2 regions of the Streptomyces sp. G7(2002) genome follow, and region 1 is predicted to be linked to the other one. Evidence: riboswitches for the same ligand, from Rfam matches in the RefSeq annotation. Region 1 holds a riboswitch; the other holds the start of a gene.

Region 1 (4,953 bases):
ACCGTCGACCGCGATGAAGCCGTACCCCTTCTCCGCGTTGAACCACTTGACGGTGCCCTGAGCCATGCCTAACTCCCCTATTACTGGCCCTTGCGCAGGACCGCACTCCGCGGACCCGGGTCAGACCTCACCCCGCGAAAGGCCCGTGGGGTGTGCGCCGGAACGCGTCGACCGCCGCTGAATGTATCTGCACAGATGCCCAGAGCAACAGGTCAATCGGACGAGAAATCTGGCGCCGGAGAATCGGCAATATGCGGCGAAATCCTGGTTCTCCAGGGCAAGTCGGGCCGGGCATAGCGCACCTAGGCGACAAATACCGCCCACACTTTGGACACAACTGACCGCGAACACATATGCGTTCGGCACGCTCACGGTGATATCCGGAGGGGGATCACCCCAATGGTATCTCCTTTCACAACACGGAATTGCCCCGTCCGCTTTCCGGCGGACGGGGCAATTCCGGTCATGCAGGAGAAGAGTTGGCGCAAATCAGCAGCCGCCGGCCACGGCCGGGATGATCGAGATGCCGGCGCCGTCCGGGGTCGGCGTCTCCAGGCCCTGCTCGAAGCGCACATCGTCGTCGTTGACGTACACGTTCACGAAGCGGCGCAGCTTGCCGGCGTCGTCCAGCACACGGGCCGCGATGCCCTGGTGGTTCTGCTCCAGGTCGGCGATCACCTCGGAGAGGGTCGCGCCCTCGGCGGGGACCTCGGCCTGGCCACCGGTGTACGTGCGGAGGATGGTGGGGATGCGGACCTTGACGCTCATGGTTCTGCCTTCCAGGGGTACGGAGTACGAGTTCGGGGGGCTGTGGCGCGGCCTCGTCCGCCGGACGGGCCGGCGGCCTCAGCCGAGGCCGGCCGCGCGGAACGCGTCCAGGTTCGGACGGATCGTGGCCGTGGGCCCGGAGGTCGGGGCGACCGCGTCAAGTGTCTTGAGGCCGTCACCGGTGTTCAGGACGACGGTGGTCAGGGACGGGTCGAGCAGACCTTCCTCGATCAGCTTCTTGGTCACGCCGACGGTCACTCCGCCCGCGGTCTCCGCGAAGATCCCTTCCGTCCTGGCCAGCAGCTTGATCGCGTCGACGACCTGCTCGTCGTTGACATCCTCCACGGCACCGCCCGTACGGCGCGCGATGTCGAGCACGTACGGACCGTCGGCCGGGTTGCCGATCGCCAGCGACTTGGCGATGGTGTCCGGCTTCTGCGGGCGCACGACCTCGTGTCCGGCCTTGAAGGCCGTGGACACCGGCGAGCAGCCCTCCGCCTGGGCGCCGAAGATCTTGTACGGCTTGTCCTCGACCAGGCCGAGGGCGATCAGCTCCTTGAGCCCCTTGTCGATCTTCGTGAGCTGCGAGCCGGACGCGATCGGGATGACGATCTGGTCCGGGAGCTTCCAGCCCAGCTGCTCGCAGATCTCGTACGCGAGCGTCTTGGAACCCTCGCCGTAGTACGGCCGCAGATTGACGTTGACGAAGCCCCAGCCCTCGCCCAGCGGGTCGCCGATGAGCTCCGAGCAGAAGCGGTTGACGTCGTCGTAGTTGCCCTCGATGCCGACCAGGTCACCGCCGTAGACCGCGGCCATGACGACCTTGCCGGCCTCCAGGTCGTGCGGGATGAAGACGCAGGACTTGAAGCCCGCGCGGCGCGCCGCGGCGCCGACCGCACCGGCGAGGTTGCCGGTGGAGGAGCAGGAGAGGGTGGTGAAGCCGAAGGCGCGGGCGGCCTCGACGGCGATCGCCACGACGCGGTCCTTGAAGGAGTGCGTCGGGTTGCCCGAGTCGTCCTTGACGTACAGCCCGCCGGTGACGCCCAGCTCGGCGGCGAGCCGGTCGGCCTGGACGAGCTTGGTGAAGCCGGGGTTCAGGTTGGGCTTGTCGGCCACGTCGGTGGGGACGGGCAGCAGCGGGGCGTAGCGCCAGATGTTGTTCGGACCGGCCTCGATCTGCTTCCGCAGGCTCTCGGGGTCGCCGCTCGGCAGGTCGTACGCGACTTCGAGCGGCCCGAAACACTCCTGGCACGCGAAGATCGGGCCGAGCGGGAAGCGCTGTCCGCACTCGCGGCAGGACAGGGCTGCGGCGGGGCCCAGAGCGACGGTGGGGGTGTTTTCGGTGACTTGCACAGCCATGGAGGCGAGGCCCTTTCTCCTCATCTTCCTCGCGACGAATCTCGCCACGAGACGGATTTGGCACCTTCCCTAGCCGGGAGCCTCACGCGCACGGGACGTCAGCGTCCTGGCGGCAAGACCGGCTGGAGGGTTGCCGGGGCTTCAACGGGCCGTATCCCTCTGCCCCTCTGGATGAGCGGTATGGCGCTGGGCCGAAACCCAGGCGTTTGTGGCGCGGCGACCCCGACATGCGACGGTCATCCGCGTTGTTCAAGACTGTAACCGAAGGCACTGACAGTTGAGATAGTCGTCCGAACCGCGAGATGGATCACACAGACCGCCGATCGGGCGGCGACCGAGGAGTCGTAGACGTGCTGGAAGAGGTGGAGGGCTGGCTGAGCAGCCACTCCTGGTCCGCCGCGGACCGCCCGCTGGGGCAGCTGCTGGAGGCGAAGCGCCAGACGGGCCGTACGGTCAGCGTAGTGCTGCCCGCGCTCGACGAGGAGGCCACGGTCGGGGCGATCGTGGCGGTGATCCGTGCCGAGCTGATGACCGAGGCGGTCCCGCTCGTCGATGAGCTGGTGGTGCTGGACTCCGGCTCCACCGACCGCACCGCCGAGGTCGCCGCGGCGGCCGGGGCCCGGGTCGTCCCCCGCGACAGCGTCCTCCCGCGCCTGCCCGCCCTCCCCGGCAAGGGCGAGGTGCTGTGGCGCTCCCTGCTGGCCACCACCGGCGACATCATCTGCTTCATCGACGCCGACCTGCGCGAATTCTCCCCCGCCTTCGTCTCCGGGATCATCGGCCCGCTGCTGACGGATCCGGACATCCAGTTCGTGAAGGCGATGTACGACCGCCCGCTGGAGACCGGCGGCGAAGGCGCCGGGGCCGGACAGGGCGGCCGGGTGACGGAGCTGGTCGCCCGCCCCCTCCTCAATCTCCACTGGCCGCAGCTGGCCGGCTTCGTCCAGCCCCTGGGCGGCGAGTACGCGGCCCGCCGCTCCCTCCTGGAACGGCTGCCGTTCCCGGTCGGCTACGGCGTGGAACTCGGCCTGCTCGTCGACGCCCTGCACACCGTCGGCCTCGACGCCCTCGCCCAGGTGGACGTCGGCGTACGCAAACACCGCCACCAGGACGGCCAGGCCCTGGGCCGGATGGCCGCCGCCATCTACCGCACCGCCCAACTACGCCTGACCCGCGGCCACTTGGTCCGCCCCCGCCTCACCCAGTTCGACCGCGGCGACGAGGGCTTCGTCCCCCGCACGACGGAAGTGGACACCGAGGAGCGCCCCCCAATGGCCGAAATCCCGGAGTACGCGGCGCGACGAGCGGCCTGAGCGCCCGCGCGGCCCGGGCCCCCTCGCGCGGCCTGAGCCTCAGGCGTCGAAGCCGTACTCCAGCACGTAGGCAGACGAGTCGAGGATCATCTCGTTGGCCTCTACCGTGCGCCCGCCCGCAGTCATCGCAGTGCGGCTGATGAGAATGACGGGCGTACGTGCCGCCGGGCCCGGTATCCGGCTGTGTGATCGCTGATCCCGCGACGAGATCGGCGGGGAGGCAGGAGGTGGAGAGCATCACCGGCTTACCGTCGAGCACGAACCTGCGCCGCCGCACGATGACAGAGTCTGTTGCTTGACGGGCGCGCTCGGCGACTCGCTGCGCATCGCCCGCAGCCGGGGCGACCGTCTCGGGTGCAGGCACCCGGAACCCGCCGAGGGTGAGCCGTCGTGGCCGGTCGACGCGTTCCTGCCGGGAGGCGACCGAGGAGCACACCCGGACCCGCGCCCCTTGACCGCTTCCGTACGTTTGCGCGGATCTGTAGCGGGTTACTGTCGCGACATGGCTTCCGAGCGCAGTGCGGCCCCTGCGGGTGCCGAGGTTCTTGTGGCGTCCAATCGCGGACCGGTCTCGTACGCCCTGGAGGAGGGCGGGACGCTGACCGCCAAGCGGGGCGGGGGCGGGCTGGTCTCCGGGCTGTCGGCCATCGGGTCCGATGCCGAGGCGGTGTGGGTGTGTGCCGCGCTCGGGGACGGTGACCGGGAGGCCGTACGGCGGACGGGTGGCGGGCTGGACCCGGGCGACACCGGTGGACAACGCGTCCGGATGCTGGACATTCCCGCCGAGGTGTACACCGCCGCCTACAACGGCATCGCGAACTCCGCGCTGTGGTTCGTCCACCACATGCTGTACCAGACACCGCTGGAACCGGTCTTCGACGCGGAGTTCCGGGCGCAGTGGGCGTCCTACGAGAGCTACAACCGCGCTTTCGCCCAGGCGCTGGCCGAAGAGGCCGCCGAGGGTGCGGCGGTGCTGGTGCAGGACTACCACCTGGCCCTGGTGCCGGGGATGCTGCGCACCCTGCGGCCCGACGTACGGATCGCGCACTTCTCGCACACGCCGTGGGCGCCGCCGGAGTACTTCCGGATGCTGCCGGACGACATCGCACGGCAGCTCCTGGAGGGCATGCTGGGCGCCGACCAGCTGGGGTTCCTCACCCGTCGCTGGGCGGACGCGTTCGCCGCATGCTGCGCCGCGGTAGTCGGCGGCACGGGCGACACCCGGATCGGCGTGTACGGGCTCGGGGCGGACGCCGGGTTCCTGCGCGAGCGGTCGCAGCAGGAGGATGTCGCCGAGCGGCTGTCCACCCTGCGGGAGCAGATCGGCACGGGGCCCGACGGGGCGGTGCGCAAGACCGTCGTCCGGGTGGACCGGACCGAGCTGTCGAAGAACATCGTGCGGGGGCTGCTCGCCTACCGGCAGCTCCTTGCGGAACACCCGTCGTGGCGCGAGCGCGTGGTGCATGTCGCGTTCGCCTATCCCTCACGCCAGGACCTGGCCGTCTACCGGGAG
Region 2 (4,953 bases), 2.8 Mb from region 1:
CATCGAGGTCCACGAGCCGCTCGACCAGGAGCAGCTGCACCTGCTCACGCAGCACGAGCAGCCCGCGCCGCTCGAGCTCGGCCCGGAGGTCGACGAGAACGGTGTGGAGCGCAAGCTGTCGCGCTCGCAGAAGCTGCGCGCCAAGCTCTCGAAGGCCTACTACGGCGAGGACAACGTCATCCCGAAGGCCACGGTCGAGGAGTACAAGGAGATCAGCAGCGGCCACGGCCACCACTGATCACCGCAGCGCTTCCTAGCGCACTGTAGGGAGTACGCCACCCAGAGGGCCCCGTCCGTTCCCCAAGCTCTTAAGGAGCAGGGGATACCCCAACCGGACGGGGCCCTCCGGCGTGCCCGGCGGCTCGATAGGGTGACGGCATAAGCAGGAGACAATCCAGGAGTGTGGACCATGAACGTTGTGACCCCGGTTGGCGGCGACAGCGTGGCGGCCCACACCTGGCCGGGTCTTCTCAACGCCCTGCTCGCAGGCCGTGACCTCAGCGCGGACGACACCGCCTGGGCGATGGACAAGATCATGCGGGGCGAGGCCAGCGACGCCCAGATCGCCGGGTTCGCGGTCGCGCTGCGCGCCAAGGGCGAGACCGTCGCCGAGATCTCCGGTCTGGTGCGCACCATGTACGCGCACGCCCGGCTGATCGAGGTGCCGGGCCCCAGCGTGGACATCGTCGGCACCGGCGGCGACGGCGCCAAGACCGTCAACATCTCCACGATGTCCTCGATCGTGGTCGCCGGCACCGGCGCCAAGGTCGTCAAGCACGGCAACCGCGCCGCCTCCTCGGCCAGCGGTGCCTCCGACGTCCTGGAGAAGCTCGGGGTCAATCTCGACCTCACCCCGCAGCGGGTCACCGAGGTCGCCCAGGAAGCGGGCATCACCTTCTGCTTCGCGGTGAAGTTCCACCCCTCGCTGCGGCATGTCGCCAACGCCCGGGCCCAGCTCGGTATCCGTACGACCTTCAATGTCCTGGGCCCGCTGACCAACCCCGCGAAGGTCCGCGCCCAGGCGACCGGTGTCGCGGACGCCCGGATGGCGCCGATCCTGGCCGGGGTGCTGGCCGAGCGCGGCTCGTCGGCGCTGGTCTTCCGCGGCGACGACGGCCTCGACGAGCTGACCACGACCGCGACCTCCCGGGTGTGGATCGTCCGGGACGGCACGGTGCGCGAGGAGCCCTTCGACCCCCGGGACGTGGGGATCCCCCTGGTGCCGGTGGAGGCGCTGCGCGGGGCGGACGCCTCGTACAACGCGGATGTGGCCCGCCGGCTGCTGGACGGGGAGACCGGCCCGGTGCGCGACGCGGTGCTGCTGAACTCCGCGGCGGCGCTGGTCGCGCTGGAGCCGGCCGACGCTCCGCTGGCCGAGCAGATCCGGGCCGGGATCGAGCGGGCCGCCGCCTCGATCGACTCCGGGGCGGCCAAGCGGGCGCTGGAGCGCTGGGTGGCCGCCAGCAACACATGAGCGCGCGGTGACGCAGGGTGTGACGCAAGGCTCAGTCCGTCATACGGACCGGGCCTTGCGCCTCTTTGCCCGTGTGGCATGATTCTGCCCAGGTCACGAGTGACAGCGATGCAGGCCCCGGCCCGCTGTCCGGCAACCCTCCTTCCGTGGCGGGGTGCCCCGGGTGATGACCAGGCCGTAGGCAGCGAGGTCTGCGGCAAGCGCGGATCCCTCGCCAGGGATCCTGGTCCCCGAGGGAGCACTTCCGTGATTCAGCGAATGCGCTAGGGCCCGACGGCCCCTTTTCCGCATCCCCTTTTTCTTTCCCGCCGCGGTGCCCCGACGCTTCTTCGCGCCCCCGCCCGCGGCGAATTCGCTCACCCCTCACGGGAGTTCGCCATGTCTGTTTCCGCCGTTGCCGCCGACCGCTCCGTCTGTGCCCCGCTGCCGGTTCTGGGCCGGGATGTCCTCGTCCCGCTCGTGACCGGCGGCGAGGTCGACTACGCCGCGCTGGACTACGCCGCCAGCGCCCCCGCGCTCCAGCGGGTCTGGGACGACGTGGCGGCCTACGCCCCGTACTACGGCAGCGTGCACCGCGGCGCCGGATACCTCTCGCAGCTGTCCACCGACCTCTTCGAGAACAGCCGCCGCACCATTGCGGAGTTCCTCGGCTGCCGGGCCGAGGACCAGGTCGTCTTCACCCGCTCCACCACCGACTCGCTGAACCTGCTCGCCGCCGTACTCCCGCAGGGCACCCGGGTGTTCGTCTTCGAGACCGAGCACCACGCCTCGCTGCTGCCGTGGGAGCAGCGACCCGATGTCGAGGTGACGTACCTCAACGCGCCGCGCACCCCGCAGCAGGCGGTCGACACCCTGGAGAAGGCGCTGACCGCACGCGAGCCCTACGGCCCGGCGCTGGTCTGTGTGACCGGTGCGTCGAATGTGACCGGGGAGCTGTGGCCCGTGCGGGAGCTGGCGGCCGCCGCGCATGCGCACGGCGCCCGGATCGTGCTGGACGCGGCGCAGCTCGTCCCGCACCACCCGGTGGACCTCGGGGAACTGGACGCGGACTGGGTCGCCTTCTCCGGCCACAAGCTGTACGCGCCCTTCGGCGCCGGAGTGCTGGCCGGCCGCGCGGACTGGCTGCGGGACGCCGAGCCGTACCTGGCGGGCGGCGGCGCCAGCCGCAAGGTCTCCCGGCGCACGGACGGCGGGGTGGACGTCGAGTGGCACACCACCGCGGCCCGGCACGAGGCCGGTTCGCCCAACGTCATCGGCGCCTACGCGATCGCCTCGGCCTGCCAAGCCCTCACCGAGGCCGGCTTCGACGGCCTGGTCGCCCGCGAACAGGAGCTGATCGCCCGCCTCCGCGCGGGCCTGGCCGACGTACCCGAGGTCACCGTGCTCTCCCTCTTCGGCGAGGACGCCGCACGGGTGGGCGTCCTCTCCTTCGTCGTCGAGGGCTGGAACAGCTCCCACTTCGCGGCCGCGTTGTCGGCCGAGTACGGCATCGGCGTCCGCGACGGCCTCTTCTGCGCCCACCCCCTCGTCCGCACCCTCCTCGGCAGCGAGCCCCAGGACCCCGGCGAGTGCGGCGCCCCCGACGCGGCCCCCGGCGAAAAGTCCCTCAACGCCATCCGCGTGAGTTTTGGCGCCGGGACGCCGGATGAGCATGTTGACCGCTTCGTCCGCGCGGTCAAGGAACTGGTGACGAACGGCGCCCGCTGGAACTACCGCACCGAAGCCGGGCGTTGTGTGCCCGCTTGATTCCCACGTTTTCGGCTTGCCCGCCGTAGGGGCCTCGCGCCGTTAGGGCTCCGCTGCGCGGGGCGTGGGTGCGGGTGACGCTTGCGGGTTCCCCGCCGTTGCGCCTGCGGCGGGCCGGTGGGTGTCGGGTGCGGTGACGGGCCTCCGGGGCCTGGTGTGTGGACTGCTTCGCTTTACGTCCACACACCAGGCCCCTCCGGCCCGTCCCCTCCCGTTGGGGGAGTGAGTGACGGTGGGTGGGGGCGGGCGTCCGTAGGACGTTTCATTTCTGCTTCGCGAGGAGCACATGACCAGCGGCGGGCACCCCCACCAAGGTTTCTCCCACCCCCCAACGGGAGGGGACGGGCCGGAGGGGTAGGGGTGTGGGACGTAAAGCGAAGCAGTCCCACACCCCTACCCCGGAGGCCCGTCACCGCACCCCGACAGCCCCGCGCAGCGGACCGGCCCGCCGCAGGCGCAACGGCGAGTGCACCGCAAAGCGGGCAACAAACGGTGAGCAACCCCCACGGCGGGAAAGCCGAAAACGTGGGAAAAGAAGGGCTAGGCCTCCAGCCCAATCGCAAAGGCGGCCTCAAGGTCATGCTGGCTATACGTGCGGAACGCAATATGCGTTTCCGTGGCGGCGACGCCGGGGATCTTGCTGATGCGGCCGGGGATGACGTCCGCGAGGTCGTCGTGGGCGGCGACCCGCACCATGGCGATCAGGTCGTGGGCCCCGGTGACCGAATAGACCTCGCTGACCCCGTCCAGTGCGGCGATCTTCTCGGCGATCTCCGGGATCTGGTCCACGCTGGTCTTGATGAGCACGATCGACGTGATCACGGCTGGCTCTCTTCCTCGGTCGCCCGGTCGTTCGCCCTGGTGGCTCCCACACTATCCCTCCCGTAGCGGGCCCATGCGTAGAGGAAGCCGAGCGCGAAGCCGATGACATGGGCGAGGTAGGCGACGCCCGGTCCGCGGGGGTCGTCCTGCGCGGCCTGCCACTGCAGGGCGAACCAGAAGAGCAGCACGATCCAGGCGGGAAAGCGCAGCGGTAGGAAGAAGAGGAAGGGGAAGAGGCTGGTGACGCGGGCCGTGGGGAACAGGTAGAGGAAGGCGCCCAGTACACCGGAGATGGAGCCGGAGGCACCCACCAGCGTCTGGCCCGAGCCGGCGTGTGCGGCCGCGTAGCCGAGCAGCGCCAGGTAGCCGATGATGAGGTAAAAGGCGGTGAACGGCAGCCGGCCCATGCGTGCCTCGGCCATCGCGCCGAAGACGTACAGGAAGAGCACGTTGCCGAGCAGGTGCAGCCAGCTGCCGTGCACGAACAGTGCGGTGAGCGGGGTGATCAGCGCCCGTACCGAGCCGCTCCACAGATCCAGTGGGATCACGCCCCACCGCTCGTAATAGGCGGTCTGGGCCTTCAGCAGGGCATCGCCGGTGCCGTATATCCGGTTCAGGCCGGAGGCGGGGCCGAGCACGAAGACCGCACAGCACAGGCCGATCAGCACATTCGTCATCCGCGAGAACACCGCGGTCAAGGACCGGGTGGTGGGCGGACGGCGGGGGAGGAGACCGGACGAGCGGGGAGAACGGGGTGAGGGGGCCGGCGCCGTCATGAAGTGATCATGACTCAATGCGGGCAATCGGGACAGAGTGCCTCGCCGTGTCCCGTCACCTGGGCGGGCCCGCAGCGGCCCCCCGTCAGGCCGTAGGGTTACAGGCAGTACTTTGCTGTACTTCCGCAGTCCGAC

The links. A riboswitch is a leader RNA that binds a small molecule or an ion and turns the genes downstream of it on or off. The one in region 1 is predicted to bind S-adenosylmethionine.
Region 2: linked by a shared signal. The riboswitch ahead of NUT86_RS12140 (aminotransferase class V-fold PLP-dependent enzyme) and the one ahead of thrC (threonine synthase) in region 1 are both predicted to bind S-adenosylmethionine.

Annotation. Positions count from the first base shown of each region.
Region 1 is NZ_CP102609.1:5,765,011-5,769,963, reverse strand. Features, by position in the region: gene NUT86_RS24560 (cold-shock protein) at 1-66, opposite strand, end outside; gene NUT86_RS24555 (MoaD/ThiS family protein) at 490-768, opposite strand; gene thrC (threonine synthase) at 847-2,127, opposite strand; SAM riboswitch class I at 2,145-2,305, opposite strand; gene NUT86_RS24545 (glucosyl-3-phosphoglycerate synthase) at 2,478-3,440, shown strand; partial or broken gene NUT86_RS24540 (GntR family transcriptional regulator) at 3,480-3,729, opposite strand; gene NUT86_RS24535 (alpha,alpha-trehalose-phosphate synthase (UDP-forming)) at 3,943-4,953, shown strand, end outside.
Region 2 is NZ_CP102609.1:2,956,544-2,961,496, reverse strand. Features, by position in the region: gene qcrB (cytochrome bc1 complex cytochrome b subunit) at 1-238, shown strand, start outside; gene trpD (anthranilate phosphoribosyltransferase) at 410-1,474, shown strand; SAM riboswitch class IV at 1,566-1,683, shown strand; gene NUT86_RS12140 (aminotransferase class V-fold PLP-dependent enzyme) at 1,853-3,220, shown strand; gene NUT86_RS12135 (Lrp/AsnC family transcriptional regulator) at 3,761-4,042, opposite strand; gene NUT86_RS12130 (rhomboid family intramembrane serine protease) at 4,039-4,719, opposite strand.